DNA from 3 places in the Weizmannia agrestimuris genome. Region 3 is predicted to be linked to each of the others. Evidence: riboswitches for the same ligand, from Rfam matches in the RefSeq annotation. Region 3 holds a riboswitch; each other region holds the start of a gene.
What was found. Region 3 has a riboswitch for S-adenosylmethionine ahead of NFR98_RS15880 (YezD family protein). Riboswitches for the same ligand answer to the same signal wherever they lie in the genome.
Positions count from the first base shown of each region.

Region 1: it holds a riboswitch for S-adenosylmethionine, as region 3 does, so the genes downstream of both, NFR98_RS09080 (phosphoadenylyl-sulfate reductase) here and NFR98_RS15880 (YezD family protein) in region 3, are expected to answer to the same signal.
Region 2: it holds a riboswitch for S-adenosylmethionine, as region 3 does, so the genes downstream of both, NFR98_RS10985 (assimilatory sulfite reductase (NADPH) flavoprotein subunit) here and NFR98_RS15880 (YezD family protein) in region 3, are expected to answer to the same signal.

Region 1 is NZ_CALPDC010000019.1:24,928-35,233, forward strand. It holds gene NFR98_RS09060 (basic amino acid ABC transporter substrate-binding protein) at 1-88, shown strand, start outside; gene NFR98_RS09065 (amino acid ABC transporter permease) at 181-837, shown strand; gene NFR98_RS09070 (amino acid ABC transporter ATP-binding protein) at 834-1,556, shown strand; gene NFR98_RS09075 (glycosyl hydrolase family 28-related protein) at 1,989-3,419, opposite strand; SAM riboswitch class I at 3,559-3,663, shown strand; gene NFR98_RS09080 (phosphoadenylyl-sulfate reductase) at 3,755-4,480, shown strand; gene cobA (uroporphyrinogen-III C-methyltransferase) at 4,608-5,366, shown strand; gene NFR98_RS09090 (sirohydrochlorin chelatase) at 5,373-6,113, shown strand; gene NFR98_RS09095 (NAD(P)-binding protein) at 6,430-7,041, shown strand; gene NFR98_RS09100 (YbaK/EbsC family protein) at 7,195-7,725, shown strand; gene NFR98_RS09105 (glycerol dehydrogenase) at 8,502-9,605, opposite strand; gene NFR98_RS09110 (long-chain-fatty-acid--CoA ligase) at 9,838-10,306, shown strand, end outside.
Region 2 is NZ_CALPDC010000028.1:22,872-33,177, reverse strand. It holds gene NFR98_RS11010 (ABC transporter permease) at 1-719, shown strand, start outside; gene NFR98_RS11005 (ABC transporter substrate-binding protein) at 731-1,720, shown strand; gene NFR98_RS11000 (VOC family protein) at 2,043-2,441, opposite strand; partial or broken gene NFR98_RS10995 (phosphosulfolactate synthase) at 2,425-3,122, opposite strand; gene NFR98_RS10990 (2-phosphosulfolactate phosphatase) at 3,202-3,897, opposite strand; SAM riboswitch class I at 4,071-4,171, shown strand; gene NFR98_RS10985 (assimilatory sulfite reductase (NADPH) flavoprotein subunit) at 4,292-6,148, shown strand; gene cysI (assimilatory sulfite reductase (NADPH) hemoprotein subunit) at 6,166-7,878, shown strand; gene NFR98_RS10975 (hypothetical protein) at 8,076-8,594, shown strand; gene NFR98_RS10970 (MerR family transcriptional regulator) at 8,644-9,387, shown strand; gene NFR98_RS10965 (dipeptidase) at 9,516-10,306, shown strand, end outside.
Region 3 is NZ_CALPDC010000012.1:2,287-12,592, reverse strand. It holds gene NFR98_RS06995 (UCP033725 family protein) at 1-95, opposite strand, end outside; gene NFR98_RS06990 (hypothetical protein) at 656-916, shown strand; gene NFR98_RS06985 (AEC family transporter) at 1,304-2,218, shown strand; gene NFR98_RS06980 (GNAT family N-acetyltransferase) at 2,345-3,886, opposite strand; SAM riboswitch class I at 4,158-4,264, shown strand; gene NFR98_RS15880 (YezD family protein) at 4,380-4,757, shown strand; gene NFR98_RS06970 (NAD(P)H-dependent oxidoreductase) at 4,696-5,013, opposite strand; gene NFR98_RS06965 (ATP-binding cassette domain-containing protein) at 5,034-5,792, opposite strand; gene ssuC (aliphatic sulfonate ABC transporter permease SsuC) at 5,807-6,565, opposite strand; gene ssuD (FMNH2-dependent alkanesulfonate monooxygenase) at 6,579-7,712, opposite strand; gene NFR98_RS06950 (sulfonate ABC transporter substrate-binding protein) at 7,727-8,713, opposite strand; gene guaC (GMP reductase) at 9,122-10,105, shown strand.

The sequences.
Region 1 (10,306 bases), on a different contig from region 3:
TTACGACAACGGCACCTACACCAAAATCTATAAAAAATGGTTCAAAACCGAACCGGATATTCAAAAACTGAAAGCCCAGCAGAAATAATTTTTCAAGTGCAGCCGGTGCGCGCCGGCTGCTTCATAAACTGTATATTGCGTAACTTAAGGTTGCGCAATTTTGGCCTAGGGAGGAAACACATGGATATTCGCTTTGATATCATCATCGAATATTTGCCGTATTTGTTGAAAGGAACGCTTTTAACGATCGGGCTTTCCGTGGCGGGTATATTGTTCGGTATGCTTTTAGGGCTCTTGATCGGGCTCGGGGAAATGATACGGAATAAAATCCTCGCTCTCCCGTTCCTGTGCTATGTCGGGTTTTTCCGCGGAACGCCGCTGTTTGTGCAAATTTTGATCGTCAACTTCGGCGCTGTGCCGCTATTTTTAGGGAAAACGAACGGGATTGTCGCCGGGGTGATTGCCCTTTCGCTTAACTCAGCCGCGTATGTGGCGGAAATTTTGCGGGGCGGCGTGCAGTCCATCGAAAAAGGGCAGATGGAAGCAGCCCGTTCGCTTGGGCTCAGCCATGTACAGGCAATGCGCTATGTCATTCTGCCTCAGGCTTTTAAAAGGATGATCCCGCCGCTTGGCAATGAATTTATCGTACTCATTAAGGATTCATCGCTCGTATCCGTTATTGCCGCACCTGAAATTGTATATTGGGCGCAGGCGATGGAAACGCAGTATTACCGGGTTTGGGAGCCGTATCTGACAGCTGCCTTCCTTTATCTCGTTTTGACGCTTTCCCTCAGCTTCCTTTTACGCTTCATAGAAAGAAGGTTGGCAACAGAATGATCAAAGTGGTGAATTTGAAAAAATCTTTCGGGGATAACGAGGTGCTGAAAAACATCAATGTCGAGATCAAACCGCAGGAAGTGGTCGTCGTCATCGGCCCGTCCGGTTCGGGGAAATCGACTTTCCTGCGCTGCATCAATCTGCTTGAGACGATCACAGACGGCCATGTATACATAGAAGGTGTTGATATCGCGGATAAGTCGACGAATATCAATAAAATCCGCACAGAAGTCGGCATGGTGTTCCAGCAGTTTAATCTTTTTCCACATATGACCGTTCTGGAAAACATTACCCTTTCTCCAATCAAGGTGCGGAAGCTTTCAAAAGAAGCAGCAAAGCAGAAGGCGCTTGAACTTTTGCGCAAAGTTGGGCTCGAAGAAAAAGCGGACGCGTATCCGGATTCGTTATCGGGTGGGCAAAAGCAGCGGATTGCGATCGCCCGCGCGCTTGCGATGGAACCGAAAATCATGTTGTTTGATGAACCGACGTCTGCGCTTGACCCGGAAATGGTCGGGGAAGTGCTCGAAGTCATGAGGAGCCTGGCAAAAGACGGCATGACAATGGTCGTCGTCACGCATGAAATGGGCTTTGCCCGAGAAGTCGGGGACCGCGTCCTGTTTATGGACGGCGGCTATATTGTCGAAGAAAACACGCCGCAGGAACTGTTCGAAAACCCGCAGGAAGAACGGACAAAAGCATTCTTGAGCAAGGTGCTGTAAAAAGGGGCTGCCCCGAAAGCAGGATCCGAGGCTTTCGGAGCAGCCTTTTTGCATAGTGGGAAGAATGGCATGCTTACCACTACGGATCATTAACCCGGAATTAAAGCCATGATATGGTCTGAGAAGTCACAACAAGACCATTAGCAAAAAATGAAAGCCGTGTAATGATTCCGAGAATCCGCCTCGGGACCGAAAGCTTGGAATTGAAATGGTGTAATGGTTCTGAGACGCCACAACAAGACCATTAGCAAAAAATGAAAGCCGTGTGATGGTTCCGAGATGCCTCATCAAGACCGTTAACCAAGAACGAAAAGCGAGTTATGGTTCATAGAAGCCCTATTAGGACCAATTATCCCATTCACAGCTTAAAAAAATAAAAATTTATACCTGATAAGCCAAATGACCAGCGTAAATGTCGGAAACTCCCTGCAGTCACTTTACCAACACGCATCTGTCTTTGCCTTTTATCCGTTTTGCATTTTTAAACCCGCTGATGTTAATATTTTTCAGGACAACGTTTTTTGCCCGGTATTGGATGGCGATCACGGGATTACCTTTAAAATCGTAATCCGGGTCGCCGATTGCGGTGAGCCCGTTGATTACAACATTTTGGTATGCGGAAACGACGAGGCTGCGCGGTGTGGAATCTTTATATAAATCGGTAAAAACCGGTGCAATAGAGACAAGATTTGCCGCGACAATATGGTTGGCGCTTTTCGAATTGGCATCTTTCCCTTTATGGTGGCCGATGTGCCGGAAATTAAAAGAACGGTTGTCCCGGACCGAAAGATGGCCGTAAATATGGACATGGGAAGCGGCCGATGCATTGTGGTGGGCTTTGATTTCCACGCCGCCGAAGCAACCGGTTGTGGCGTTATTGCAAAGCCACACATAGCGGGAGCCGTCATCAATTTCAATGCCGTTGGAGTTGGAAAAACCTTCCGTATGGGCCCTGCCGCTCGGATGGAAGCAGTACGAGTTTGAAATAAAAATATAGTCGCTGTGGTGGGTTGTGATGCCATCATCTCCGAACCCGCTTGCAGTGATGCCGTCGAGCCATATATAACGGCTTCTCCCGGGGGCAAGGAACCCGTCGCCCAAATAATGATAGCGGGTGGATGACACATCAAAGCCGTGCAGGCCAGCATTGACAGCTTCCACGTTTTTCACCCAGCCGTACGTGACGTGAGCAAAAGTAAGGCAGCTCGACCGGTTGTTTCCGGCCGAAGTTTTTTCTGCTTGACCGAGCCTTTCCACATTCCAATCAAGCGTCAGGCCTTCTACGAGAATATGGTCATTGCCGTACCGGAAGTCGGCATTTTGGACGAGCCGCGTTTTTTTCGGCGCACCCGGGTGGAATTTGATCGTTGTAACACCTTTCCCGCGGCCGATCAGGCATGTCCATGAAGGAAGCTTGAGCCATTTGACGAGAAAAGTACCCGCGGGCACGATCACTTTTACCCGCCCGCTGCCGATTGCTTTTTGAAACGCCGTTGTACTGTCGGTTTTTCCGTCCCCGATCGCGCCGAAGTCAAGGATGTTCACTTCGCGATTGGCCGTTTCAAGGAGCCTATTGTATTCCTTGTCCAGTTCCGTTTTCCATTCAGGGTAAACAAGTCCGCTATCGTCTGCGAAGGTCTTGCATGGTCCAACAGGGTATTTCCGGTTCAAGAGCAGGTGCGAGAAGGAAAACGGCTTTGGAAAATTGGGATTGCAATACATCTGAAAAAGCTGCAGGTTTTCTTCAATCAGCCTGTTCAGTTGAAACGGCCGGCGGGAGAGTTGCCGCAGTAATGTTCCGTTTGTTCTTGGTTCGTGGTGTTTGTCCAAATGCATCATATTTTCACCTCGTCTTGCTTCCATTCAGCCATTTTTTCCTCCCTATGTCAATTTTCTGCATCATCCGGTCAAAAGAATGGGTCTTTTTTTCCTTGTCTGAATTTTTCGTTGACGAATAGCATAAGAAGGTATACAATAAACTTCAAGCTTATATGTTGTTATTTTCTTATCAAGAGAGGTGGAGGGAAGGGCCCTGTGAAGCCTCGGCAGCAGGTCCGAAAACGGGTACTGTGCCAATTCCTGCAGGTGGTGGCCTGAAAGATAAGAAGATTTCCCGGGAATGGATATCTTCTTACTTCAGGGTAAGAAGATTTTTGTCGTTTAATCCTTAGTAATCGAATAAGAAAGAAGGGAATAGAGTGGAGCAAACGCGGCTCACATATGAACAGTTTACGTCGGATCCGTTTGCAGCGTTCGTGCCGGAAGATAAAACAAAGGGTGCATTGGAAATTTTGCAGTGGGCATATGGCACGTACGGTAAATCAGTGGTATATGCGTGCAGCTTCGGCGCAGAAGGAATGGTGCTGATTGATCTCATTTCGAAAGTCAGAGAAGATGCGGATATCGTATTTTTGGATACGGACCTGCACTTTCCGCAAACTTACGAATTGATTGAAAAAGTGAAAAAGAAATATCCGGCTTTAAATATCCAAATGAAAAAACCGTCGCTTACGCTTGATGAACAGGCGGCGCAATACGGATCTGCCCTTTGGAAAAGGGATCCGGACCAATGCTGCTATATCCGGAAAATCAAGCCGCTTGAAGAAACGCTGCAGGGAGCGGCGGCCTGGATATCCGGCTTGCGGCGGGAGCAATCGCCGACAAGGGCGAAAACGAATTTTGTCAATAAAGATGAAAGGTTCCATTCGATTAAAATTTGCCCGCTGATTCATTGGACATGGGATGACGTTTGGAACTATATCAAGTCCCATCATCTTCCGTATAACGAATTGCATGACCAGGGATATCCGAGCATCGGCTGTTTCCCGTGCACACGTGCTGCTGGAAACAGCGACTCAAGAGCAGGAAGATGGGCGGGCTTTCATAAAACCGAATGCGGGCTGCATACGGTTCAGAAAAAATAAGGCTGCCAGGTGGTGCTGCGGCAAAAACGGCCATCCCTTCTAAGCCGCTGCTACAGCCACTCCGGGAGAAGTGGGCGCATAAACCAAACCAACCAGTTATCCGATTAAGTTTAAAGCAGGTGAAGAAATGAGAAAAGTATATTTAGTCGGGGCAGGGCCCGGCGATCCGGAACTGATCACAGTGAAAGGATTGCGCATGATCCGGGAAGCGGATGTCATTTTATATGACCGCCTGGTGAATCCGGATCTGTTAAAAGAAGCAAGGCCGGATGCGGAACTCGTCTACTGCGGGAAAAAGCCGGACGCCCATACGATGTCGCAGGATACGATCAACCACCTGCTTGTGAAGTTTGCCAACCAAGGCAAAACTGTTGTCCGTTTAAAAGGCGGCGATCCGTTTATATTCGGCAGAGGCGGGGAGGAGGCGGAAGTACTGGTGCAAAAGCATATTCCGTTTGAAATCGTTCCGGGGATTACGTCCGGTTCCGCCGTGCCCGCCTATGCCGGCATTCCGCTCACCCACCGCGGGCTCAGTACATCCGTTGCTTTTATCGCGGGCGTCACGAAAAAAGGCGAAGACCTTGATGCATACTGGTCCAAATATGCGGGAATTGATACACTTTGCATTTATATGGGCGTGAAAAATCTGCCGCTCATCTGTGCGCAACTGATAAAGCACGGCAAATCGCCGGATATGCCGGCTGCACTTATCCGCTGGGGCACGACAGAAAAACAGGAAACCGCGGTCGGCACGCTTGGAAATTTAAGTGAAAAGGCGGACGGGCTGCGCAACCCATCGCTTTTGATCATCGGAGAAGTGGTAAAACTGCGCGATGAGTTGAAATGGTTTGAACAGCTTTCCGCTGCTCCGGCCTGTACCGGGTGAACGGGTATGAAACAAGGTGTTTTATATGTCAGCCACGGCAGCCGTGTGCCCGAAACCGCCCGGGAAGCAACAGCGGCAATCCGGCAAGCGATGGCACAGGTGGATGCGGATCTCCAGGAAATTTGTTATCTGGAAATTGCGGAACCGGATATTGCAGCAGGGATTGATGCGCTTGTCCGGGGCGGCGCAGGGCGAATCGCCGTTGTGCCGGTATTGCTGCTGAGTGCCGGGCATTATTATGAGGATATCCCGCGTGCGATCCGGGAAGCGAAACGACGTTATCCGCATATTGTGTTTACGTACGGCCGCCCGCTCGGCGTCGGGGACCGGATCACCGGAATTCTGGCGGAAAATATTTTGGAAACCGGCATGCCTCCGGGTGCCTGGATTCTGCTGGTCGGACGCGGCAGCCGCAATCCGGAAACACTGTGCGATTTTGCAAAAATTGCGGACGGACTGCGCGTGCAACTGGGGGCAGAACAGATCAAAACGGCTTATTTGGCGGTGCTTGAGCCCCGTTTTGATGAGGCGCTGAAGGAGCTGGCCGTGGCCGGGCGCCCGGTGGTTGTGGCCCCATATCTTTGGTTCACCGGCGTGCTCGTCCGGTCGCTGGAAAAGAAAGTGGGCATGCTGAAGCGGGAAGGATATGATATCCGGCTGGCACGGTATCTCGGCTGTCACCCGGATATGGCGGACGCATTGGCCGCCCGGGCAAAGGAAGCGTTGGGTGCAGAGGCTTTTATTTGAGATTCCGGGACCTTTTTTGCCCCCGGAAAGCCTGGGGGAAGCCTGCGGCGTTTTCTATTGTGAACCCCTCCCTTATTTGGGGGAGATGCAGTTTAAAAAATGCCTGGGTGCGGTGTTTCAATGTGCGTACCGGCACTTTTTTGGGCCCGATCAGCCTGAAAGATGCCCGCGGTCCGGCGCTCCATTGCGCATGCCGGCACTTGCCCGGTTCCGGCTCCCCAGGAAACGCTGGAAAGGGAGCGTACGGGCACATTCACGAAAATGGCAGGAAGCACGAGGCGTTTCTGCACCGGATAAACTGGAAAGGAGATCAGGAATGGTTTGGGTACCGGTTATGGTCAATTTAGACGGGAAGCAGGCTGTGGTCATCGGCGGCGGAAAAGTGGCGGCACGTAGATTCCGGCTCTTGCAGGAAGCGGGGGCATGCGTTACAGTCGTAAGCCCGCACCTGAACGATGAATTGCAGGTTTTGGCGCAACAACACGCGTTCATTTGGAAACAGAAAACATTCGAACCGGAAGACATCCGGGGAGCCGATGTGGTTGTTGCAGCGACAAATGATCCGGAGACAAACAGCCGGATTGTTGCCCATGCCCCGGCCCAAGCCCTCGTGAACGATGCCGGCCGTGCGGGAAGCGGCAACCTTGCTTTTCCGGCGTTTTTCCAAAAGGGCAGGCTTTCTATCAGTGTCTCTACAGCCGGGGCAAGCCCGAAACTGGCTTCCCGCATTGTAAATGAATTATCCGGGCATTATGATACGAACTACGCCCAATATGTGGATTTTTTATACGAGTGCCGCCAGCTTCTGAAGCAGCCGCAGTTTTCTGCATCGGAAAAAAGCGAGTGGCTGGAAAAGCTGCTTGGAGAAGCATACCGCAAGCCTGAAAAACAGCAGGAAGCCTTGTCTTTCTTTCGCAGCCGCATGTAAGGGACTGCCCGCTGAAAAACGAATGAAGATTAGCGCGCATCTTTGGGAAATCAGCCGGTGTGCCCGGCGAAAAACTTGGCAAGCCCGTTTGCAACCCGGAATGGCTTCCGTTACAATAGGGTTAAAATTTTCACAAAAAGGAGTGTCGCCTTCATGTCATTGGAAGATGTCAAAGCTTATTTTAAGCAGTGGGACCGGGAAGAAGATGTGCTCGTCCTGCCGTCATCAGGCGCAACGGTTGAACTTGCAGCTGAGGCGCTGCACATGGAACCGGAACGGATTGCAAAAACGCTTGCGTTCAGGGGTACCGGTGGGGAAGAAGCCCTTCTTGTTGTCACCGCGGGAGATGCGAAAATCGACAATAAAAAATTCCGGCAAACATTCGGCGGGAAAGCGCGGATGCTGTCACCGGAAGAAACGCTTGAGCATACCGGCCATGCTGTCGGCGGCGTCTGCCCGTTCGGTTTGAAAAAAGATTTGCCGGTCTATATGGACGTCTCACTCAAACGGTTCACGACCGTATTTCCGGCATGCGGGAGCGGCAACTCGGCAATTGAATTGACCTGCGAAGAATTGTATACATACGGGAAGGCCGAAAAATGGGTGGACGTCTGCAAAGGATGGGAACCGGCGGAAGATTACCAGCATGCAGCCGGGACCGGCGCCTTAACGGATCCGCAATAATCTGCTTGCCGCTTCAGACTTGCCTTTGAGACGGAAAGGGGTCCCGGGTACGCGCCGGAAAATGCTTGATATATAATTAGGGCTTCCTGAATAAGCAAAATTCCTAGATTTGGCAAGGATGCTGACAGCTTTGGCATAAATTTAATGCGAGGCCTTCGTTTTTGCTTGCTTTCTTAATGTAGACGCGCCTTATGTGAAGGAAGGCCATCTTTTTTTCGTGCTTTCTTAACGTAGACGGGCTCTATGTTAAGAAAGGCCGTCAATTTTTCGTACTTCCTTAACGTAGACGCCCTCTATGTGAAGAAAGACCTTCAATTTTCCGTGCTTCCTTAACATAGACGGGCTCTATGTGAAGAAAGGTCATCTTTTTTTCGTGCTTCCTTAACGTAGACGGGCTCTATGTTAAGAAAGGCCGTCAATTTTTCATGCTATCTTAACGTAGACGCGCCCTATGTGAAGGAAGGCCGTCTTTTTTCGTGCTATCTTAACGTAGACGCGTTCTATGTGAAGAAAGACCTTCAATTTTCCGTGCTTCCTTAACGTAGACGTACTCTATGTGAATAAAGCTTGATAGCGGATTCAATATATAGAGAAGACAGAATCGCATTTTCAAAGATGAATTTTTCTAGAGATTACTAACAAATTGGGCACAAACGCAGAATTGGATTTGTTCGGCAAGTCCTAACTTAAGTTCATATGATATAGACAAAAACGGCGGGACACACGATCGTGTTTTCCCGCCGTTTTTGTGGTGGATTCACATATGCTGCTTTGATTTAATCATGGTACTTTTCGGCAATGGCGTTGGCGGCAACAATGGCATTGTACACATCTTCAGGCGTAACCGGGAATGGTTCGTTGCCCATTGTGTCATCATCGGCACAAGCATCTTCCGCCACTTTTCGCCATTCGGCTTCTACAAATTCTTCCACGCCGAGGTCCTTCAGTGTTAGCGGCAGGCCGACTGCTTTGATAAAGCGGATGACAGTTTCAAGCTCTTCTTTCGGTGCATTTTCAAGGACGAGCTGTGCGAGCAGGCCAAATGTCACTTTTTCGCCGTGCTGTGCACGATGGAGGGCAGGGACAGCGGTCATGCCGTTATGGATGGCGTGTGCTGCGGCAAGGCCGCCGGATTCCGCCCCGACACCGCTCAAATAGATGGTCGCTTCAATGGTATCCTGCACTGCACGGGTTGGCACTTTGTTTTTCACGGCTTCCACTGCTTTTACGCCGTTTTCGAGAATCGTTTCGTAGCAAGTGCGGGCAATGGCCAGGCCGGTGAGGGATGGCTTCATTAAAACAAGGTTGTCGCCGTTTGCCGCGTAGCAGGCGCGCGCTTCAAAATAAGTGGCAAGCGCGTCCCCGATCCCGGCGGCGAAAAAGCGGACCGGTGCTGCAGCTAAAATTTCCGTGTCTGCGAGCACGACATCCGGATTGCTCGGCAGGAACAAGTAACGGTCAAAAGCGCCGTCTTCTTTGTAAAGAACGGCAAGGGCCGTGCACGGTGCGTCAGTGGAGGCAATCGTCGGAAAAATGACAACCGGAAGTTTTTCATAATAAGCGGTTGCTTTTGCGGTATCAAGCGTTTTTCCGCCGCCGATGCCGACAATGACATTGGCGCCTGCTTCACGTGCAAGCCGGCGGTTACGGTCTACTTCTTCCTGGGTGGTTTGATAATTGAACTGTTCGAAAGTTGCTTTCCCGCCGCCTTCCCGGACAGATTTTCCGGCTTCTTCTTTTGCGCGGCCGAGGATGAATTCGTCACAAATCACATAGGCATTGTCGCCCAAATCTTTTATGTACGCATATAAATTGGCAAGCAGGCCGTTCCCTACGATAAACTTTTTCGGCGATGTAACGGATTTTACAGGAATTTTCATAACATGTACTGCCTCCTAAAATTTTTTTCTTTCTACACTCTCATTATATTAAAAATGTAAGCGGAAACCAAGGTAAAAGATGTGAAAATAAGATCATCCGATGTTATAAAAAAACAAATAAATATGATGATTGAAAACGCGTTCAAAAAATTTTATAATATTGTTATACAACAGTGCTGGTTTTTAAACAGCAAGGGGAAACAGGGAGAAAATGAAAATGGGAGGGGAGTCCATGAACGTGCCATTGGTGTTGACGGAATTTCTGGATCGCGCGGTGCTTTTGTACGGCGGGAAAACAGCGGTGTATTGCGGGGACCGGGCGTTTACATACCGGGAGCTGAACGGAAGGGTGAACCGGCTGTCGTACGGGTTAAAAAATCTTGGCATTGAAAAAGGGGATCGGGTGGCCTATCTCGCGCCGAATACAGTGGAAATGCTGGAAGGCTTTTACGGGATTTTCCAGCTGGGGGCGGTGATGGTGCCGCTGAATATCCGGCTGACCCCGGAAGACTACCGGTTTATTTTAAATCACAGCGGATCGAAAGTATTGTTTGTGGACCAGGAGATGTACCATTTGATCGAGCCGGTAAAGGATGAGCTTGAAACGGTGGAGCAAATTATTATCCACTATAAAGAGGATAACTGTGCTGAAATTGATTATGACCGCTGGCTGGACAGATTTCCGCCGGATCCGTTCCCGC
Region 2 (10,306 bases), on a different contig from region 3:
CGATGCTGGTCTTGATAGCCGGCTGGCAGTGGGTCATACAGAAAGGGGTGATCCCGTCTTTCATTTTGCCGTCCCCTACCCAAATCTATGCATCTTTCATAGAAAATCACAGGCAACTAATAAATGTGCATTTGCCTGCGACAGTGGAGGAAGTCGGCATCGGTTTTCTTTTATCTGTTGCGGGTGGAGTGATGATCGGTGTCATCATGTATGTCTCCAAAACGGCTGAAAAAATCTTTTATCCGTTTCTTGTTATTTCGCAAACGATCCCGCTTGTCGCCGTATCACCTGTTTTTATGATGTGGTTCGGCTATTCAGTTTGGAGCAAGGTAGCGATTATTGTGTTAACGGCTATCTTTCCGATTGTAATCAGCACTTTTGACGGATTAAAAACCGTCGATCCCGCCTATCTGAATTTGTTTCGGACAATGGGCGCCAGCCGTTGGGATATTTTCCGAAAACTTTCTGTCCCGATGGCCCTTCCCCAATTTTTATCCGGCTTGAAATTATCGGTTGTATATTGTGTCAGCGGGGCAGCGATCGGAGAGTGGCTTGGCGCAACTGCGGGGCTTGGCTTTTTTAGCAAGCGAATGTCTGGGTATTTGCAGTCGGGCGCTGTTTTTTCGGCCGTTTTTCTTTTGGCTGCACTCGGCATGGGATTATTTTTGCTTATTTATGGGATGGAAAAAAGCTTATTGAAAAACAGAACAAAAATTTAGGGGGATGTTCAATGAAGAAACGATGGGTAATGGTCGCTGTACTGGCGTGTATGCTAGGTGCCTGCAGCAATCATTCGCAGCAAGCAACGAAACATGCGCAAAAAGTAACGATCATGCTGGATTGGTATCCAAATGCGGTTCATTCTTTTCTTTATGTAGCCAAGGAAAAAGGCTATTTTAAAGCGCAGGGCCTTGATGTCAGCATCAAAATGCCTTCTGACACAAATGACCCGTTAAAACTTGCGGCTGCGAATCGAATTGATATTGCATTAAGTTATCAACCCCAAGTGTTAATCGCGCGCGATGAGAATATTCCGGTCCAATCTTTTGGCACCGCCGTCCGCCATACGCTGAACCGTGTGATGGTGCCAGCTTCAAGTGGTATCCGCTCACCGAAAGACCTGGCGGGCAAAACGGTCGGCTATTCTTCCATTCCGCTGGAAGAAGCAGTCGTTCGGACAATGGTCAAAGCAGACGGGGGCGATCCGGACAAGGTGAAAACAGTGGATGTTGGCTATGATTTAATCCCTGCTCTGACAGCCCGTAAAACTGATGCGATCGTCGGCGGTTTTGTTAATCATGAACAGTTGCTGCTGGAAAAGGAAGGCGTACCCGTTAGAGCATTCAATCCGGCAAAATACGGTGTTCCGGATTATGCCGAACTCGTTTTCATCGCAAACGAAAATAAGCTGAAACAGCAGCCAGACATTTTTAAAAAATTTCTTGCTGCTGCCGAAAAAGGCCAGCAATATGTCAAAAAACATCCGGAAAAGGCGCTTGCCATTTTGTTAAAACATGAAGATGCCTCTTCACCGCTGGATAAAAATGTGGAAACGAAGAGCCTGCACATTTTGCTGCCGCTGATGAGCGAAAAAAATAAAACGATTGCCGATCAGGGCCTGAAAAAATGGCAAGACGTTTCGGATTGGCTGTACCAGACAAAGATCACAAAAACACATGTCAATGCCGCAAAAGCTTTTGTCCATTTAGAAAATAAATAAGGAGCATTCTGGAAGCCAAATCGCTTTGGCTTCCGCCAGCATGGGATCACAAAACCGGGTGGCGGAACATGCAGAGTATGTTATTCGCTTCAAGCGCTGCATGTTCCTGCGGGAAGCCGCAAAAAAACCGCAGCTGTATGCCTGCGGTTTGCATGTTAAGCCTAAAAAGGGCCTCCGGGGCTTTGCCATCCTGCTGAACATAACGATCAAACGTCTCGGGCCAGGAAAAAACGCTTATCGCCTGGCCCAAATGGCAAAGCATGCGATGCGGCTCTTTCCGGAAAAAGCCGCATCGCATGCTTTGAGCAATGAATGGGACTGGTTAATACACCATGCTTTCATCGTGGTAATATTTAAATTCGAGCAAGTTGTTGGAGGGATCTTGGAGGAAAAATGTCCAATGTTCCTCTTGCCTGCCCCCAAACCGGACCATTTTCTCCTGGAAAAATGCCAAGCGGTTTTTCTTTGCGGATTGGAGGGTTTCCTCAAATGCTGCTTTATCCAAAAAAGTAATGCCGAAATGGCGGGGATACATTTTCGGGTTGGGGTCTATTTTTTCAGGGCTCAGATGGCAGACAACCTGGTCCCCGAAAAAATTGAAAGTGACCCGGTCATCATACCGGCGCGCCACCTTACAGCCTAATTTCTGATAGAAATCGGCTGTTTCATCAAGATCTTTGCACGGGATCGCCAAATGAAAAATTTTATCCGTTTTTCTCATGGGAATCTCCTCCAATAAAAAAAGTATCTGATCGCAAACCGAGCCTTAATGTTTCAAGCGCAAGGGCATCCGAAAAAGGGATGTTGGCCAGATTGGCATCCGGGCCGAGCTGTTGGATAAAAAAGCCTGGAGCTGCTTGTTGGGCGCTTCGAAAATGAAAGCATCGCGGGGAATCCCGGAGTCCAGGATGGCCGCAAACATCTCCTCCCGTATTTCCCCGTCCCCGTTGCAAATGCCGCTCGTGCCGCTTTCCCTTGCCTCTGTCATCACTTTATATGCGCCTGCTTCTAAATCTTGACTAATCGATTCCAGCCATAACGCCGGCGTGTCGGCTATTGATTTGGCAGTATCTTTTGAGCCAACTTCACTTAACACTTTAAACTCCTTTGAAAATTCCGCAATATAATGGCACTTTTCCGGATTGGACAGCGGCAGGGTGCCATTTGAGATTTCAACATATTCGCATGCAAACCGCCGGCAGTATTGAACGTACCGATCCGTCTTTCCCTGGCTGGCAAACTTTTCAAATAAAGTGCCGCCGAAAAAGAAGGCAATGCCGTTTTGCCTCAGGTGATCTATTTTTTCTTCCAAATGGCGCGAAACCACCGATGTTCCCCAGCCGAATTTGACGAAATCAATATAAGGGGCTGCACTGTTCATGGTATCTTTAAAAAAGTTCAGCGGAATGCCATTGTCAATTAAGATGGTGATTCCGCAATCCCGCGGTTTCTCATTGCGTAAAGGCAGTGTCAAACCATGGTCATTCATCTTCAACCCTCACGATCGTTGGAAATTCTCCTGTTGGATCAATTTTCATAACAAACCCGCAGTCTGTTTCGTTGCTGCAAAATTCCAGGTCAGCCGGGTTAAATGCAGGCTGGCCGGGATCAAGAAATTTCTTTGCAACACTGGCATTTACAATCTCCTTGATCACTGATTCCGGCTTTATCGTGCCGGAGCCGGTAAGGATGCTTTCCATGTATAATGCGCATGCCAGGTCATCTTCCCCCGTCGGATGGGAAGCGATAATATTGATGCGGGCGTTGTCTTTGCCTTTCCATTTGCGCAGGACCCATTTTGCCGTCATTTTTGCATTCGAAAAGCCGGTAACATAGACTTCCTTTGCACAAAGGGCGCGGAAGGCTGCTTTTACCCCGTTTGTGGATGTTTGCACCAACGTTTTGCCGGCTAACGGCTGTTTGGCGATGGCGGCCGGTGAATGGCCCAAATCAAATCCCGGTATCGGAAGGCCGTTCCTTTCGCCCGTGAGCAAGACATGCGGGTATTTGTCTTTGATACAAAAAGCCGCTTCTTTTGAGTCTGCCAGCCATATCTCTTTTACGCCGCCCAAAAAGGCATGGTGGGCAACCGTAAACGCGCGGATCACATCGATCACAATATTGGCATCCCCGGCTTCCGGCGTGATCTCATTCCCCTGGTAAATGCGGATGTTCATCCATTCCCCCCTCATTCTGTGCAAAAAATACATAAAGTATATTGGAGGGACGCTTGATGCGGAATTTGCCACCCTTTTCTTTTTTTATCGCCCCCGTCTGTTCAAAAAAGAATTGACTGCCACCGCATTTGATTGTATAATGTTTTCAATGATTTCTAAATAATGATTCGTGCTTCTTATCCAGAGAGGTGGAGGGAAAGGCCCTTTGAAGCCTCGGCAACAGGTTGAAAAACACTGTGCCAATTCCTGCAGACAATCGTCTGAAAGATAAGAGAAGTTGACCATTGTGCGCCGGCTCTTCTTATCTTTGTAAGAAGAGCTTTTTTCGAAGGTGCTTCTCATGGAAAGAAGCGGATTAAAATCCAAGTAAACTTCTATGTCTATTTGGATTAGGATGTCATACATAAATAAACAAATGAAAAGTGCATGCAAACATTGCGAGGTGGAAGATTTGCCGTTAAGTGTACAAAACAGCCCGTTTAGTAAAGAACAGGCGGAAAAGTTAAATGAACTGCTGCAAATGTTAACGGATCAGCAAAAATTATGGCTGAGCGGATATTTAACCTATCCGTTTGCCGAACAAGGAACGAATCCCCCGGGAAGTACAGCTGTTGCTGAAAAGCCGGTACAGACGGCAACCAAAACGGTTACGCTGCTGTTTGGTTCCGAGACAGGCAATGCCCAGGCGCTTGCCGAAGCATTCGCAGCCAGATTAAAAGAAATGCAGTTTGCCGTATCTTTTTCGGCACTCGATGCGGCCAAGCCGAAAGATTTAAAAAATGCAGGGTATCTGCTCATCATTACAAGCACACAAGGGGAAGGGGACCCGCCCGACAACGCATTGTCTTTCTATGAGCTGATCCACAGCAGAAAAGCCCCGAAACTGGACGGGGTCCAATTTTCCGTTTTGGCGCTTGGGGACCAGACATATGAGTTTTTTTGCAAGGTCGGAAAAGAGATCGACAAGAGGCTGGAAGAGTTGGGCGGGGAACGGCTCTATCCGCGAGTGGATTGCGATGTGGATTATGAAGAAGACGCCCAGGAATGGTTTGAAGGGGTTACAGGCGTGCTCCAGTCATCTGCCTTGCCGGCTCCAACCGCTGCCGATGCCACCCGGCCTGCAAACACCGATTATTCCAAATCCAACCCGTTCCAGGCGGAAGTGCTGGAAAATATCAATTTGAACTGGGAAGGGTCCAATAAAGAAACGCACCATATCGAATTATCCCTTGAAGGTTCCGGTTTTACATTTGAACCGGGGGACAGCATCGGGATTTACCCGGAAAATGACCCGGAACTCGTGGAACGGCTGATCGAAAAGCTCGGCTGGGATCCAAAAGAACCGGTTCCGATCAATAAAAAAGGGGAAGTACTGCCGGCCAGGGAAGCATTGCTCAGACATTATGAAATTACGAGATTAACAAAACCACTGCTTCAGCAGGCAGCCGTGCTTTTCGGAAACAAAGGGCTTACGGCTTTGCTTGAAAATGAAGCGGAGGCAAAGGCATACCTTGAAGGACGGGGCCTGATCGATCTTGTCGAGGAATATCCGCCGGAAAAAGTGGAAGTGCAAGCTTTTGTACAAATGCTCCGGAAAATGCCGCCGCGGCTTTATTCGATCGCAAGCAGTTGGAAAGCGAACCCCGATGAAGTCCATCTTGTCATTGCACTGGACTGCTATACAGCAAACGGAAGGGTGCGCGAAGGAGTTTGCTCCGGGCAAGTCGCAGGCAGGATAAAACCGGGAGACAAGCTGCCGGTTTATGTCCACCGCAATCCGAATTTCAAACTTCCGGCTGACCCGGATGTGCCGGTGATCATGATCGGGCCGGGAACAGGCGTGGCGCCGTTCCGTTCTTTCCTGGAAGAAAGGGAAGCGGAAGGGATCACCGGCCGAACATGGCTGTTTTACGGGGACCAGCATTTTGCGACGGATTTTCTGTATCAGCTTGACTGGCAAAACTGGCTGAAAAATGGCGTGCTCGAACGGATGGATGTGGCTTTTTCGCGCGACCAGGCAGAAAAAATATACGTCCAGCACCGGATGCTTGAAAAAAGCAAAGATTTTTATGCATGGCTTGAAAAAGGCGCCTGTGTGTATGTGTGCGGTGATGAGAAGCACATGGCCCGCGACGTCCAGGAAACGCTGCTTCAAATTCTTGAAACAGAAGGCAATATGGCGAGGGAAGAGGCAGAGGATTATTTACAGGAAATGCGACGGGCAAAACGATACCAGCGTGATGTGTATTAACAGAGAGGGGCAGGAAGATGGCTGATAAAAAACTTGATCCGCTTGAAACGATAAAAGAAAAAAGCCGATTTTTAAGAGGAACGATTGCGGAAGGACTCAAAGATCCGCTGACCGGTGCGATATCCGAGGACGATAATAAACTGTTGAAATTTCATGGCAGCTACCAGCAGGACGACCGGGATATCCGCAACGAGCGGCGCAAAAAGAAACTGGAGCCGGCTTACCAGTTTATGGTGCGTGTCCGCATTCCGGGCGGCGTTGCGACCCCGGAACAGTGGCTTGTGATGGATGAACTGGCGCAAAAATACGGGAACGGAACGCTGCGTATGACGACCCGGCAGACATTCCAGATGCATGGCATTTTAAAATGGAATTTAAAGCAGGCCATCCGCGAAATGAACGATGCGCTCATGACGACGCTTGCCGCGTGCGGGGATGTGAACCGGAATGTGATGTGCAACCCGAACCCGTACCAGTCGGATGTGCATGCCGAGGTGTATGAATGGGCGAAAAAAACGAGCGACCACTTGTTGCCGCGGACTTCCGCGTATCATGAAATTTGGCTGGAAGATGAAAAAATCATTGATACAAAAGAGCAGGAAGAGGCAGAGCCGCTGTACGGGCCAACGTATTTGCCGCGGAAGTTTAAAATCGGGTTTGCTGTGCCGCCTTCCAATGATGTCGATATTTTTTCACAGGATTTAGGGTTTATCGCCATTTTGAATGAAGGGAAGCTTGAAGGGTTTAATGTCGCGGTTGGCGGCGGGATGGGCATGACCCACGGCGATCCGAAAACATATCCGCAGCTTGCCCGGATCATCGGTTTTTGCACGCCGAACCAGGTGATTGAAGTGGCGGAAAAAGTGGTGTCGATCCAGCGCGACTACGGCAACCGCGCGAACCGGAAAAATGCGCGTTTCAAGTACACCATTGACGCGCGGGGGCTTGAATGGATCAAGGCGGAACTGAATGAACGGCTCGGCTGGGATCTCGGCGAAGCCCGCCCGTTCCATTTTGACCATAACGGCGACCGTTACGGCTGGATCAAAGGCGATGGCAAATGGCATTTGACGTTATTTGTCCAAAGTGGCAGGATTAAAGACTTTGACGGCTACCCTTTGATGACCGGGCTGCGCGAAATTGCAAAGATCCATCAAGGCGAGTTCCGCCTGACCCCGAACCAGAATGTCATCATTTCCAATGTAACCGACGAAATGAAAGGAAAGATTGACGAACTGGTTGAAAAATACCATCTGACGGACGGCAAGCATGCTTCCGCCCTCAGAAGAAACTCGATGTCCTGTGTCGCATTCCCGACTTGCGGCCTTGCGATGGCGGAAGCAGAACGGTACTTGCCGGAACTGCTCGGAAAAATCGAGGAGATTTTGGACGAAGCGGGGCTGCGCGAAGAAGAAATCGTCATCCGGATGTCGGGCTGCCCGAACGGATGTTCAAGGCCGGCGCTTGCGGAAATGGCTTTTATCGGAAAGGGCCCCGGAAAATACAATTTGTATTTGGGTGGCAGCTTCACCGGCGACAGGCTTGCTTGCCTTTATAAGGAAAATATCGGGGAAGAAGAGATCCTCGCGTCACTGCGCCCGATTCTTTTGCAATATGCAAAAGAACGGCAGGAAGGCGAACATTTCGGGGATTTCGTCATCCGCGCCGGAATTGTAGAAGCGATCCGTGACGGACGTGATTTTCATAAACCGGCAGCGGTGAATAAATAATTTTACAAACTGTGCCTAGAAGGATTTTATTCTCCGGGCACAGTTTTTTGTTTCTTTACAAAAGCTTCCAATTGGGACATACTGTTTAGCAGAATACCTCATAAAGGATGGTTGCCATGCTGGGAAAAAATTTAAAAACATATATCGAAAACCAAAAGGATACTATAATAATATTATGTAAACAAGAAATAGCGTATTTGGAGCGCTATAAGGATTTTTTCAAAGATGCTGTCAGGGAAAAAGAAATTGTTGAAAAAGAGGGTACCGCCCGTTTTGCCGATGCATCTATTGAACGGTGCAGCAAGGAAGCCGATGAGACCCTTGCGGTGGAAACGGCGGCGTTTTTAAATGAACCTGTCATCTATTTGAAAAAGCATAGGAAAGAATATGTTTACATCGCGTCACACTGGTTTGACATCATTGGCGTCGACGGGATTGCCCTCGAGTTGGATGATGTCTTCGGCCATTACAATAGTATGCTCGGGCTTAAAGTGCAAAAGAAATACGGGCCGGCGATTCAAACGGGGTTGTCTGAACTGCTGGAAGGAGACGGGAAGGGGGAAATCCTTTTTGATGGCAATGAAGGCATCTGGGATGTGAACTTTCCGTTGAACGATGTGCCCGGTTTCAGGGAAGAGATGCCACTCATGGAAGCTTTCGTGAAAATATACGAAGTGCTGTTTGCCTTGCAGGAAAAACTTGAAAAAATGTCTTGACCCTCACGCTGCGTCACCCCTTACAGTAAAGAAGGAAGGGGGCTGCATGATGAGAATTAAAGAAGTTGCAGAGCTGGCCGGCGTCAGCATCCGGACATTGCGCCATTATGACGACATCGGGCTGCTAAAACCGGCTGAAGTTTCACCGTCCGGTTACCGGCACTATTCGGAAGAAAACCTAAAAACGCTCCAGCAAATCTTATTTTTCAAGGAATTGGGCTTCCCTTTGCAAAAGATCAAGGAAATCATGGAAAGCCCTTCGTTTGACAGGCTCGGGGCGCTCGAGCTCCAGCGCCATTTGCTGATTGAAAAACAGAAGCGGCTCGCGAAAATGATTGCCTTGATCGAAAAAACAATCCAATCGGAGAAAGAGGGAATGGAAATGTCTAGTGAAGAAAAATTTGCCGGTTTCCGCTTTGACAACAATCCGTATGAGCGTGAGGCACGCGAAAAATGGGGGGATCAGGCAGTAGATGCAGCGGAAGCGAAAATGGCGACGCTTGGCGGGGATGAAAAATTGGCTTTGGCTGATGAGATGAACGAAATTTACCGTGAGCTTGCCGCCATCCGCCATACGGACCCGCGCGCACAAGGAGCGCAGACAGCGATCCGGAAATGGTTTGATTTTTTAAACCGCCATTTCGGGAATTATACGCCGGAAGCCTTTAAAGGGCTTGGCCAAATGTATATAGAAGACAGCCGGTTTACAAAAAACATTGATCAATTTGGCGAAGGGCTTGCAACGTTTATGGCCGCAGCCATGGCGAAATTTGCGAATCAAACGGAGGAATAAAAAAAGCAGGAGCTGCCAAAAAAGGGGCTCCTGCTTTCTTTTTTTCGTTTGCCGCCTTTCAAAATAAATTGGAAAATTAATGAAACTTGTCTTACAATAAAGAGAAAGCATGACAAGGAGGTATAGGAATGCCACAAACCTATCAGCAATATTTAAAGGAACACCATGAGCAGCATTTAAAAGAACTGTTTGATTTTCTCCAAATCCCGAGTGTCAGTTCCTTATCCGAACATCAAACAGATGTGAGAAAAGCAGCGGAATGGCTGAAAGCGGAGCTTGGGAAAACAGGCCTCGAACATACCGCAGTGATGGAAACGAAAGGAAACCCGGTTGTATACGGCGACTGGCTTCACGCAGACGGGAGGCCGACCGTCCTGATTTACGGGCATTACGACGTCCAGCCGGTTGACCCGCTGAACCTCTGGAAAAGCGATCCGTTCAAACCGGAGATCCGCGATGGCAAAATTTTTGCCCGCGGCGTGAGCGATGATAAAGGGCAGGTGTTTATGCATATCAAAGCGATCGAGGCGCTGATGGAAACGGAAGGGGAACTGCCTGTCAATATCAAAGTGTTGTTTGAAGGGGAAGAGGAAATCGGCAGCCCGAATCTTGCGCCATTTGCAGAAGCGCATCAGGAACTTTTAAAAGCGGATTTGATCGTCGTTTCCGATACCGGCATGCCGGAATTGGGAAAACCGACGATCTGCTACGGGCTGCGCGGCTTATGCGGCCTTGAAATCCATGTAAAAGGCGCATCAAGCGATCTTCATTCCGGCGAATACGGCGGCGGGGTGCAAAATGCTGCCACTGCGCTGGTTGAATTGCTGGCATCCTTCCATGGCCAGGACGGCAGGGTTTTGGTGGAAGGCTTTTATGACAAAGTGGAAGCAAGCACGCCGGAAGAAAAAGAAGCGTTCGC
Region 3 (10,306 bases):
TTATCTTCTGTGTAAATCATAACGCGGCCATCCATATCGCTTGTTACCTTATATTCGATCCCATTATATTTTGCGTATAATCCAGACTTTATCATTTTAATAACCTTTTAGATTTAATACATTTATTTCCTGCATAGATTCCAGCTAATTCATCATTTCCATTAATGACTTTATGAAGTTTAGACAGGATGTAAAACCATTTCCTGTCTTTGCCTTCATGCTTTTGCCATATAGGATCTCATTTGTAAAGAAATAAATGTTCAGGATCTTTCATCCTAAATTTAATATAGGGCTTGCTGAATAAGTGAAATTCCTAGATTTGGCAAGGCTGCTAACAGCTTTGGCCACCATTTAAATGCATGGGTTTTACAACAAATCCAGGGAAATGCCTGCACGTGAAAGCCGATTCAACGTATGGAGAAGATCAAATCACCCCTTTTCGCAAAAGGATTCTTCTATATTTTGAGACAGAGGTTGTAGATAAATTGGGCATAAACTCAGCGTCGGATTCGTTCAGCAAGCCCTAATATATCCTCTCCAATACGGCGTACGATTCATATGAACAGCCTGAAGCCGATTTTTCCAGGCATTTGTGTTTTCCATAGACCCATGGCAAAAAATATCGTATAATTTGTCGTATGAGGGAGGTGAAAAAGTGGATAAAGGAATTGACCAGAATGTGATTTTGCAGGCCATCCGTGAACTGTCGGACCAAATCAAATCCATGGAAAAAAATCTGTCCGAACGGATGAGTGCGCTGGAAAGCAGAATGGAGGCGCTGGAAACGAGAACGGCGGCTTTAGAAGAAGGCCAAAAAGAAATTAAAGAACTGGTCAGAAAAATTGACAAAAAACTGGATGTCCTCAATCGTGATTTGCTTGACACAAGGGCAGATGTTGAATTCTTGAAAAAGTAAATTTCCCGTTTTTCTGCTCACATGAATAGCCGCAAGTCCCTCTTCTTACAAAAAGATTCTCAAAAAATGGTCCTCTTGGTTTGGTCCAGATCCCCGATTCGAGATCCTTCACATCGCCAAAGAGGACTTTTTATATGCGTTGCCGGGATTACAATGGCCATGCGAGATCAATACTTTGTATGGTTTTTCACAAATTGAATTTACAAATCCTTTTCAATCACCCGCTCCCATGCCTTATATCCAAGAGTCTTTTTCCATCCTTATTTTAAAGGGAAGAAAAAAGAACCGGCACACTACCTGAAAAAAGTTGTTGCCAAAAATTTTCCTTGCCGTTTCTTTCTCATTGTTTTTTAATGAAATTAGATCAAAAAGAAAGCTGGGAAAAATGTGGGTGTTGTGTTGACAAAAGCCGCTTCGTTTATTTTGATCATTGTGCTCGGCTACATTTTGAAGCGGGTCGGATTTTTTAAGCCGAATGATTTTCAGCTGGTTTCCCGCATGGTTTTGAATATTACATTGCCATGCGCCGTGATTACAAATTTTGAAAAGCTCTCTTTAGAAACTTCGCTGCTGATGCTTGTCGCAATCGGCGTCATTTGCAATCTGGTAATGATTGCAACCGGCTATATCGTTTCCTGGCGCCGTACCCATACGGAAAAAGCCTTTAACATGATCAATTATTCCGGTTATAATATTGGCTGTTTTACACTCCCCTATGTACAAAATTTCCTGGGGCCCGTTGGCGTAGTGGCAACCTGCCTGTTCGATGCCGGCAATTCGGTTTTATGCACGGGCGGCACCTATTCGATCGCTTCCGCCGTTGCCAACAATGAAAGAACAAATGCGGCATCTTACCTGAAAAAAATGTTTTCATCTATACCGATGGATACCTATCTGATCATGCTCGTGCTGTCGCTTTTGCATATTACATTGCCGGCAGGCGTGACTGCATTTACCGGAATCGTCGGGCAGGCAAACGGCTTTCTGGCCATGCTGATGATCGGGATCGGTTTTGAACTCCGGCTCGAAAAAAGCCAGGTTGCAGGCATCTTAAAAGCCGTCATCATCCGTTACGGAATGGCCATCCTGTTTGCAGTATTCTTTTATTTCTTGCTACCGCTGCCGCTTGAGGTCCGGCTCGTGCTCGTGATTATCGCGTTTGCGCCGATTTCCGCTGTCTGCACGGCATTTACCCAGAAATGCGGCGGCAATGTCGCCATGTCCAGCACGTTGAACTCTTTGTCCATTTTGATCAGTATTGTGCTGATGACCAGTCTGATGGCCGTACTGAAGATCGCCTGAATCATGAAAAACCGCTTAGAGCCCCCATCCTCTAAGCGGTTTTTTGATACGATATCCGGGTTTTCCACCCAGCCGTTCAGGCACTTGGCGGCTGACCGGCCGATCTTGCAGCCAGTCCGTATACGATCAGGCCCTGCTGTTGATTTTAATCTGATACAAATCTCTTCTCCGGTCGGCCAGTTGCCGGACGGAGCCGCTGTTGCGGTTGCGGCGCAGTTTCTCAAGATCGACATCGCCGACAACGACGGTATCGACATTGGGATCGCATTCCCCGACAATGCCGTCGCGGGCAAAACCGAAATCGGAGGGGGAAAAAATGCCGGACTGGGCATACTGGATATCCATGTTTTCCACGTGGGTCAGGTTTCCGACTGTTCCCGCAATACAGGTGTACACCTGGTTTTCAATGGCCCGCGCCTGCGCACAGTAGCGGACGCGCAAATAGGCTTGGCGGTCGTCCGTGCAAAACGGGACAAAAATAATGTTCGCGCCGTAGTCAACAGCGACACGGGCCAGCTCCGGAAACTCGATATCATAGCAAATCAGAATCGCAATTTTCCCGCAATCCGTATCAAATACATTGAGTTCGTTTCCTTCCGCGATCCCCCACCATTTCCGCTCATTTGGCGTAATATGGAGTTTGGTCTGCCTTTCGATCGTCCCGTCGCGCCGGAACAAAAAGGCGACATTGTAAATGCCCCCGTCTTCTTCCACAAAATGGGACCCGCCGATAATGTTGACATTGTAGCGCACGGCAAGCTCTGTAAACAATTCAATATATTGTTCTGTGTACTCGGAAAGCCGGCGCACTGCCTGGTCAGGACGCTTTTCCTCCAGGTAGGACATCAGCTGCGTGGTGAAAATTTCCGGAAAAACGGCGAAATCAGAACCGAAATCCGCGGCCACATCGACATAATATTCCACCTGTCTGACAAAATCATCGAAGGAATCAATTTTTTTCATCATATATTGGATTGCTGTAATCCTAACCGGGAACGAAGCATGATAGACACGGCGGGACTTCGGCAAATAATCAACATTATGCCATTCCATAAGCGTTGCAAATGAAGCGGATGCTGTATCATCCGGCAAATACTGCCTGTTGATCCGCATAATCTGGAACCCTTCAAGCAGCTGGAAGGAAAGAACCGGGTCATATATATTGTGCATCTCGACCTCTTCCACGTATTCGCGCGGGGTCATTTTGTCTTTATATTTGCTGTAATTCGGAATCCGGCCGCCAATGATGATGCTTTGAAGGTTCATTTTCCGGCAAAGCTCTTTCCGTGCCTCATACAATCGATGCCCGAACTTCATGCGCCGGTATTCCGGGTCGATCATCACTTCAATGCCGTACAGGTTGAGCCCGTGCGGATTATGGTTGGTAATATAGCCGTTCGCGGTGATCGTATCCCATGTATGCTGATCCTCGTATTCATCGAAATTGACAATTAAGCTGGAGCAGGAACCGACAACTTTCCCTTCGTATTCCACGCAAAACTGCCCTTCCGGAAAAATTCGGATATGGCTCTCGAGCTGCTCGCGTTTCCACGGCTCCATCCCCGGAAAACATTTTTTCGACAATGCCATAATATCATCAATGTCTTCGAACCGGATGTTCCGCACCTCGATTTTCTTCTCAAACTTGGATACATCTGTCTCTGGCACAATCTCACACCCTTAACACACTTTTTCTTTTTATCATACCCTATCCGGAACGGTTTTTCCCGAAAAACAACTCTTTGTATCCTTTCATCATCCAGCAATTGGAATACCTCTCTCTAGATGTTCATTTCACCGTGTACAATGAGATGATGGAGTGTCTTCCCATTTTTTCACTTACCTGCCCTTCGAGTAAACCGAAATGTTGAAAATATAAGTTGACAAATCGGAATAATATTATTTATCATAGTTTTAACAAATTATTTTCTTGCTATACAACTTATCAAGAGAGGGGGAGGGACTGGCCCGAGGAAACCTCAGCAACAGATTCTTTTTGGGAATACTGTGCTAATTCCAGCAAGCGTCAAGCTTGGAAGATAAGTTAAGGAGTGCGCCCTCTTCTTAACTTTCTTGAAGGGGGCCTTTCTTTTTTGGATCATCCGAATTGCCGGCCGGACCACCAGGCACACACGAAATTTATTTTTGGGGGTAGTGAAAAATGGCTCATATTGATGAAACAAAAATCGCCCGCATTATGGAATCATTGCAAAAACTGGAGTTTGGAACAGTGGTCATTTCGATCCATGAAGGGAACATCACACAGATCGAAACAACCGAGAAACTCCGGTTTGCACTGGAAAAGAAAAAAGCGGCACTTCCCAAACAAAAGATGATGACGGGCGCCGGCATTCCGGTTATCGCTTTCCCCGTTGTTCGTGCCACACGAATGCCGGCATTTGGATATCCAAATGCCGGCTTTGTTTATGAGTACAAAGATATTGAAGTTTGCGGAAATAATGTTTTTAAAGCAGCATTCAGGCGGTCGGCTGCTTGCCGGATAAGCCATTTTGCGGCAAAAGATCCAGAAATGTCTTGAGCAATCCGGAATAAGACGCTTTATAGACCGGTGTCAAAATGATTACCGTATCGCCTTCTTCTACTTTTCTTAATGCCCTGGTGATGGGCGGGCTTTGCCGGGCATTCATTAAATCGCCGGCCAGAAGTTCCCGAATATTGATGAGCTCCGGTTCGTACCCGTGCCCCCTTAACCCGGCCCTGATATAATCACGGATCCCATTTAATCTCGTATACGCAGAAGGGCTCCCGTTCAGCAGTACCACTTTTTCCGCCATATGAATCCCCCAATTCTTCCTTAATTTTTCATTGCGTGCAACAGCTGATGGCCGTTGTTCCCTAAAATGCGGTTTAAAATATGATTGGTCGTTGCTGAAAAGAGGGCGTGGTCCCTTTTCCGTGGATAAGGAAGTTTTACCGGATAATCCATCGCAATTTCCCCCTCTTCGATTAACACAACCCGATCAGCGAGGGCGACTGCTTCTTCCACGTCATGTGTCACCAATATGGCCGTAAAATGTTTTTCAAGCCAAAGCGACTGGATCAGCGCATGCATTTCAATCCGGGTTAATGCATCGAGCGCCCCAAGCGGTTCATCGAGGAGAAGGATGTCCGGCTCATGGATTAATGCCCTCGCCAGTGCCACCCTTTGTTTCTGGCCGCCGGATAAAGACGAAGGCCAATCATTTGCACGCCCTTCCAGCCCGACTTTTCCAAGCATTTCAAGTGCCTTGTTCTTCCAGTCGCCCGCAAGGCCAAGCCCGACATTTTGAAGCACGGTTTTCCATGGGAGCAGGCGGCCGTCCTGAAACATCATTTTTGCCGATCCGTTTCTGCCGGATAAAGGCGCCCCGTTTATAAGGATTTTTCCGCCGCTTGCCGCTTCAAGTCCTGAAAGCAGCCTGAGAAGCGTACTTTTGCCGCATCCGCTCCTCCCAACAATCGCAACAAATTCCCCTTTTCTTATTTTTAAATGAAGATGGCGCAGGATGCGATGGCTGCCGAATGATTTCTCCAGCCCCTCAATCTCTACAGCAAACGCCTTTTCTTTCGGCATCGTTTCCTCCTCCTTTATTTTTGATATGACGGGTGCCACTTTAACAATCGTTGTTCTGCGATTTTTGCCAGCCAGTCGGACAGTTTTCCAAGAAGGGCATATAAGACAATACTCAAAACGACAACATCAAGCTGCATGAACTCGCGGGCGTTCATGGCCATATAGCCAATGCCGGAGTTGGATGCAATCGTTTCGGCCACAATCAAGGTTACCCATGTGACCCCGAGCGCATAGCGCACACCGACTAAGATGGAAGGAAGCGCCCCCGGCAGGATCATATGCCAAAAAAGTGCCGTCCCTTTCAGCCCGTAAACTTCTCCCATTTCGATTAGCGCTCTGTCCACCGAGCGGATGCCATGGAACGTATTTAAATAGATTGGAAAAAAGGTGCCGAGCGCAACGAGAAACAGCTTCGCTTCTTCCCCGATCCCGAACCATAAAATGACAATCGGAATCAGGGCAAGGTGGGGAACGTTCCGGATCATTTGCACGGTACTATCGAGCAGGCTTTCCGCTTTTTTGGACAGCCCGGTAAACAACCCAAGTCCAAATCCGATTCCGCCGCCAACCAAAAATCCGATCAGTGCCCGTTTTGTGCTTGCGCCGATATAATTGAAAAGCTGCCCGGATTGCGTGAGACCCCAAGCCGCTTTTACAACGGCAACAGGGCTTGGGAGCACATTGGGTGGCAAGATGCCAGCAGAACTTGCAAGCTGCCAGGCAAACAGCAGGCAAACCGGCACCACCCACGGCATGACGCGTTTTTTCAACATCAGATCGGCCTCCTTACTTTAATACTTTCGGCAGTGCATCGTTCGCCACAATCTCGCCGAACGGGCTGATGACATTGGAAACGGGGGCATCAGGCTGTTCAAGCGGCAGGTATGGGAACAACAGCTCAGCCGTCCGGTACGCTTCTTCAAGATGCGGATAACCGGATAAAATGAACGTTTCAATGCCAAGCTCCGCATATTCCTTCATTCTTTCTGCGACAATTTCCGGGCTCCCTACAAGTGCCGTTCCCGCACCGCCGCGCACGAGCCCAACGCCGGCCCAAAGGTTCGGGCTAATTTCAAGATTGTCCCGGCTGCCGTTGTGGAGAGATGTCATTCGTTGCTGGCCGACCGAGTCAAACCGTGAGAAAATCTTTTGGGACGCTTGGATGAGTTCATCATCGACATACCGGATCAAGTCATTAGCTGCATCCCATGCCTCGTCCTCTGTTTCCCTGACAATGACATGGAGCCGAATCCCAAAACGCACTGTCCTTCCTTGTGCTGACGCCAGTTTTTTGACATGATCGATTTTTTCCTTTACTTTTTCCGGCGGCTCGCCCCAAGTCAAATAGACATCGACATGTTTTGCCGCCACTTCCTGCCCGATTTCCGACGACCCGCCGAAATAAAGCGGCGGATAAGGCTGCTGCACCGTTGGGTAAAGCAGTTTGCTCCCTTTTACGTTTAAATATTTGCCTGTAAAATCCGCTTCCCTGTTTTCGAGCAAGTTCCGCCAGATGGTCAAAAATTCATCGGTCAGTTCATAACGTTCGCGGTGGCTGAGGTGGAGACCGTCTCCGGCCAGCTCAACCGGATCTCCCCCTGTGACAACATTGATGAGCAGTCGCCCTTCAGAAAACCGGTCAAATGTTGCGGCCATTCTCGCTGCCTGCGATGGAGACATGATCCCGGGCCGGACCGCAACGAGAAACTTCATTTTTGAAGTAACCGGAATCAGGCTCGAGGCCGTCACCCATGCATCTTCGCAAGATCTTCCGGTTGGGAGCAAAGCCCCGGTGTAGCCGAGGTGGTCGACAGCCTGTGCCACTTGCTTTAAATAGTTGAAAGTGACGGCCCGCCCGCCGGTTGTTACCCCCAGGTAGCGCGAATCACCATGTGTCGGTATAAACCAAAATACGTTCATCCTTTATTCCCCCTTCATTTGGATAAAAATGCTTCTTTCACTTTGATTGGTTTCGGAATTAACTTCAGTTTGTAAAATTCATTTGCGATTTGCTGCTGGTCTTTCAGCGTTTGAGTTGTGATTTTCTCAGTGCCGAAGTTTTTGCGGCTAAGCGTCAGTTCCAATGATTTCTTATCCATTCCAATCTGCGGTGCCAGGAATTCGGCCGCCTGCTTCGGATTTTTTTCCACCCATTGATCTGTTTTCTCAAGTTGCTTGAAAATTACATTGAGAACGTCCGTATGGTTTTGCGCAAACGGCTTTGCTGCCAGGAAGAATTCCCGGTTCGCGACAAGGCCGGTGCCATCCGCGATAGTGCGGGCTTTCGTTGCCAGCTGTGCATCAGCCAAAAACGGATCCCAGATCACCCACGCATCGACATCCCCTTTTTCAAATGCAGTGCGCGCATCGGCGGGCGCGAGAAAAACCGGATGGATGCTGCTATAGGGAATGCCGGCTTTCTCCAATGCCCGTACAAGCAAATAATGGACATTCGACCCTTTGTTCAACGCGATTTTCTTGCCTTTTAAATCTTTGAGGCTATGAATGTTGGAATTTTTCGGGACAATGATGGCTTCCCCTTTTGGATTGCTGGCCGAATCGGCAAAATATACGAGCGGCGCCCCTGCTGCCTGAGCAAAAATGGGCGGTGCTTCCCCCGTATGGCCAAAGTCTAGACTCCCCGCATTCAACGCTTCCAAAAGCTGCGGGCCGCCGGGAAATTCCGTCCATTTTACGGAATATCCGAGCGGTTTCAGTGCTTTTTCAAGTGTTCCTTTCGCTTTTAAAATGTTTAAGGTTCCGAATTTCTGATAGCCAATCCGGACCACTTTGCCGCCTTTTTCGCCCGATTTTGCCGCTGCTGTATCCTTTTTCCCACTGCTGCATCCGCTGATGAGTAAAAAAATGGCGGTGATCAGCAGCAAATGGACCGACACCAGTCGCTTTCGTTTCTTTAACATTTCCCTCTCTCCTTTCTTGTTTTATAGCATTATGTAGGAGGTACACATGGGCACCGCCCCCTTTCCTATCATTCCGATTTATTTAGTTGGTAAAAGGCCGCAAAAAAGGCCCCTCATCTTTTAAATAAAGTGAGGAGCCTTCGGTTGACCGGCCGGCTTCAAAATATTTCAATTGTCTTTCCACATCAGTATCCGCTTAAATGTTGCTTGCCCGTTTGAAAGGTTAAATTCATTTTAATTCCACTATTCCGACCTGTCAAGTAATATTTTATTTTTTTATCATTCATGCTGATCGCCGGTATCATGATGAAAACCTTTGACAACTGTAAAAAAATCAGGTAAAGTACCAATGTACGAACATTTATTGAGTTATATTCAAATAATATTCGTTTTTAGGAGTGTAAATCCATGGATACAGTGTTTGATTATGAAGATATTCAGCTAATTCCGGAAAAATGCATTGTAAATAGCCGCTCGGAATGTGATACAAGTGTGGAATTGGGCGGGCGGAAATTCAGATTGCCTGTTGTGCCGGCCAATATGCAAACCATCATAGATGAAAAAATCGCAGTCTACCTTGCGGAAAACGGATATTTTTACATCATGCACCGTTTTCAGCCGGAAAAACGGCTTTCGTTTGTGAAGGAGATGAAGGAGCGCGGGCTTTATGCTTCTATCAGCACAGGCGTCAAGCCGGAAGAATATGCGTTTATCGAAGAACTGGCCGCAAGAAATCTGGAGCCGGAATATATAACAATTGACATTGCACATGGCCATTCGAATGCCGTGATTGATATGATCCATCATATCAAAAAGCACTTGCCAGAAACCTTTGTCATTGCCGGAAATGTCGGCACGCCTGAAGCCGTCCGGGAATTGGAACATGCCGGGGCAGACGCCACAAAAGTCGGCATCGGGCCAGGAAAAGTATGCATTACAAAAATTAAAACCGGGTTCGGAACAGGGGGCTGGCAACTGGCGGCATTGCGCTGGTGTGCAAAGGCGGCAAGCAAACCGATTATTGCGGACGGCGGAATCCGCACGCACGGTGATATTGCCAAATCGGTCCGGTTCGGGGCGACAATGGTAATGATCGGCTCCCTTTTCGCCGGGCACGAAGAATCCCCGGGTGAAACGATTGAAATGGACGGAAAACTTTACAAAGAGTATTTCGGGTCGGCATCGGAGTTTCAAAAAGGGGAACGCAAAAACGTCGAAGGGAAAAAAATGTACGTGGAATACAGAGGTCCGCTTCAGGATACGCTGAAAGAAATGGAAGAGGACTTGCAATCTGCCATTTCCTATGCCGGCGGTAACAAACTGGCGGACATTCGGAAAGTGGACTATGTCGTTGTAAAAAGTTCCATTTTTAACGGAGACCGGGTGTATTAACGCCCGGTACAGTTGAACGTATCCCATTTAGGGCTTGCTGAACGAATCCGATTCTGATTTTCTCTGCAAGCTCTGTCTCAAAATATAGAGGAATTCTTTTGCGAAAATGGGTGATTTTATCTTCTCCATCCGTTGAATCGGCTTTCGAGTGCAAGCTTTTCCCTGAAATGGTTGTAAATCCCTTGCATTAAATGGTTGCCA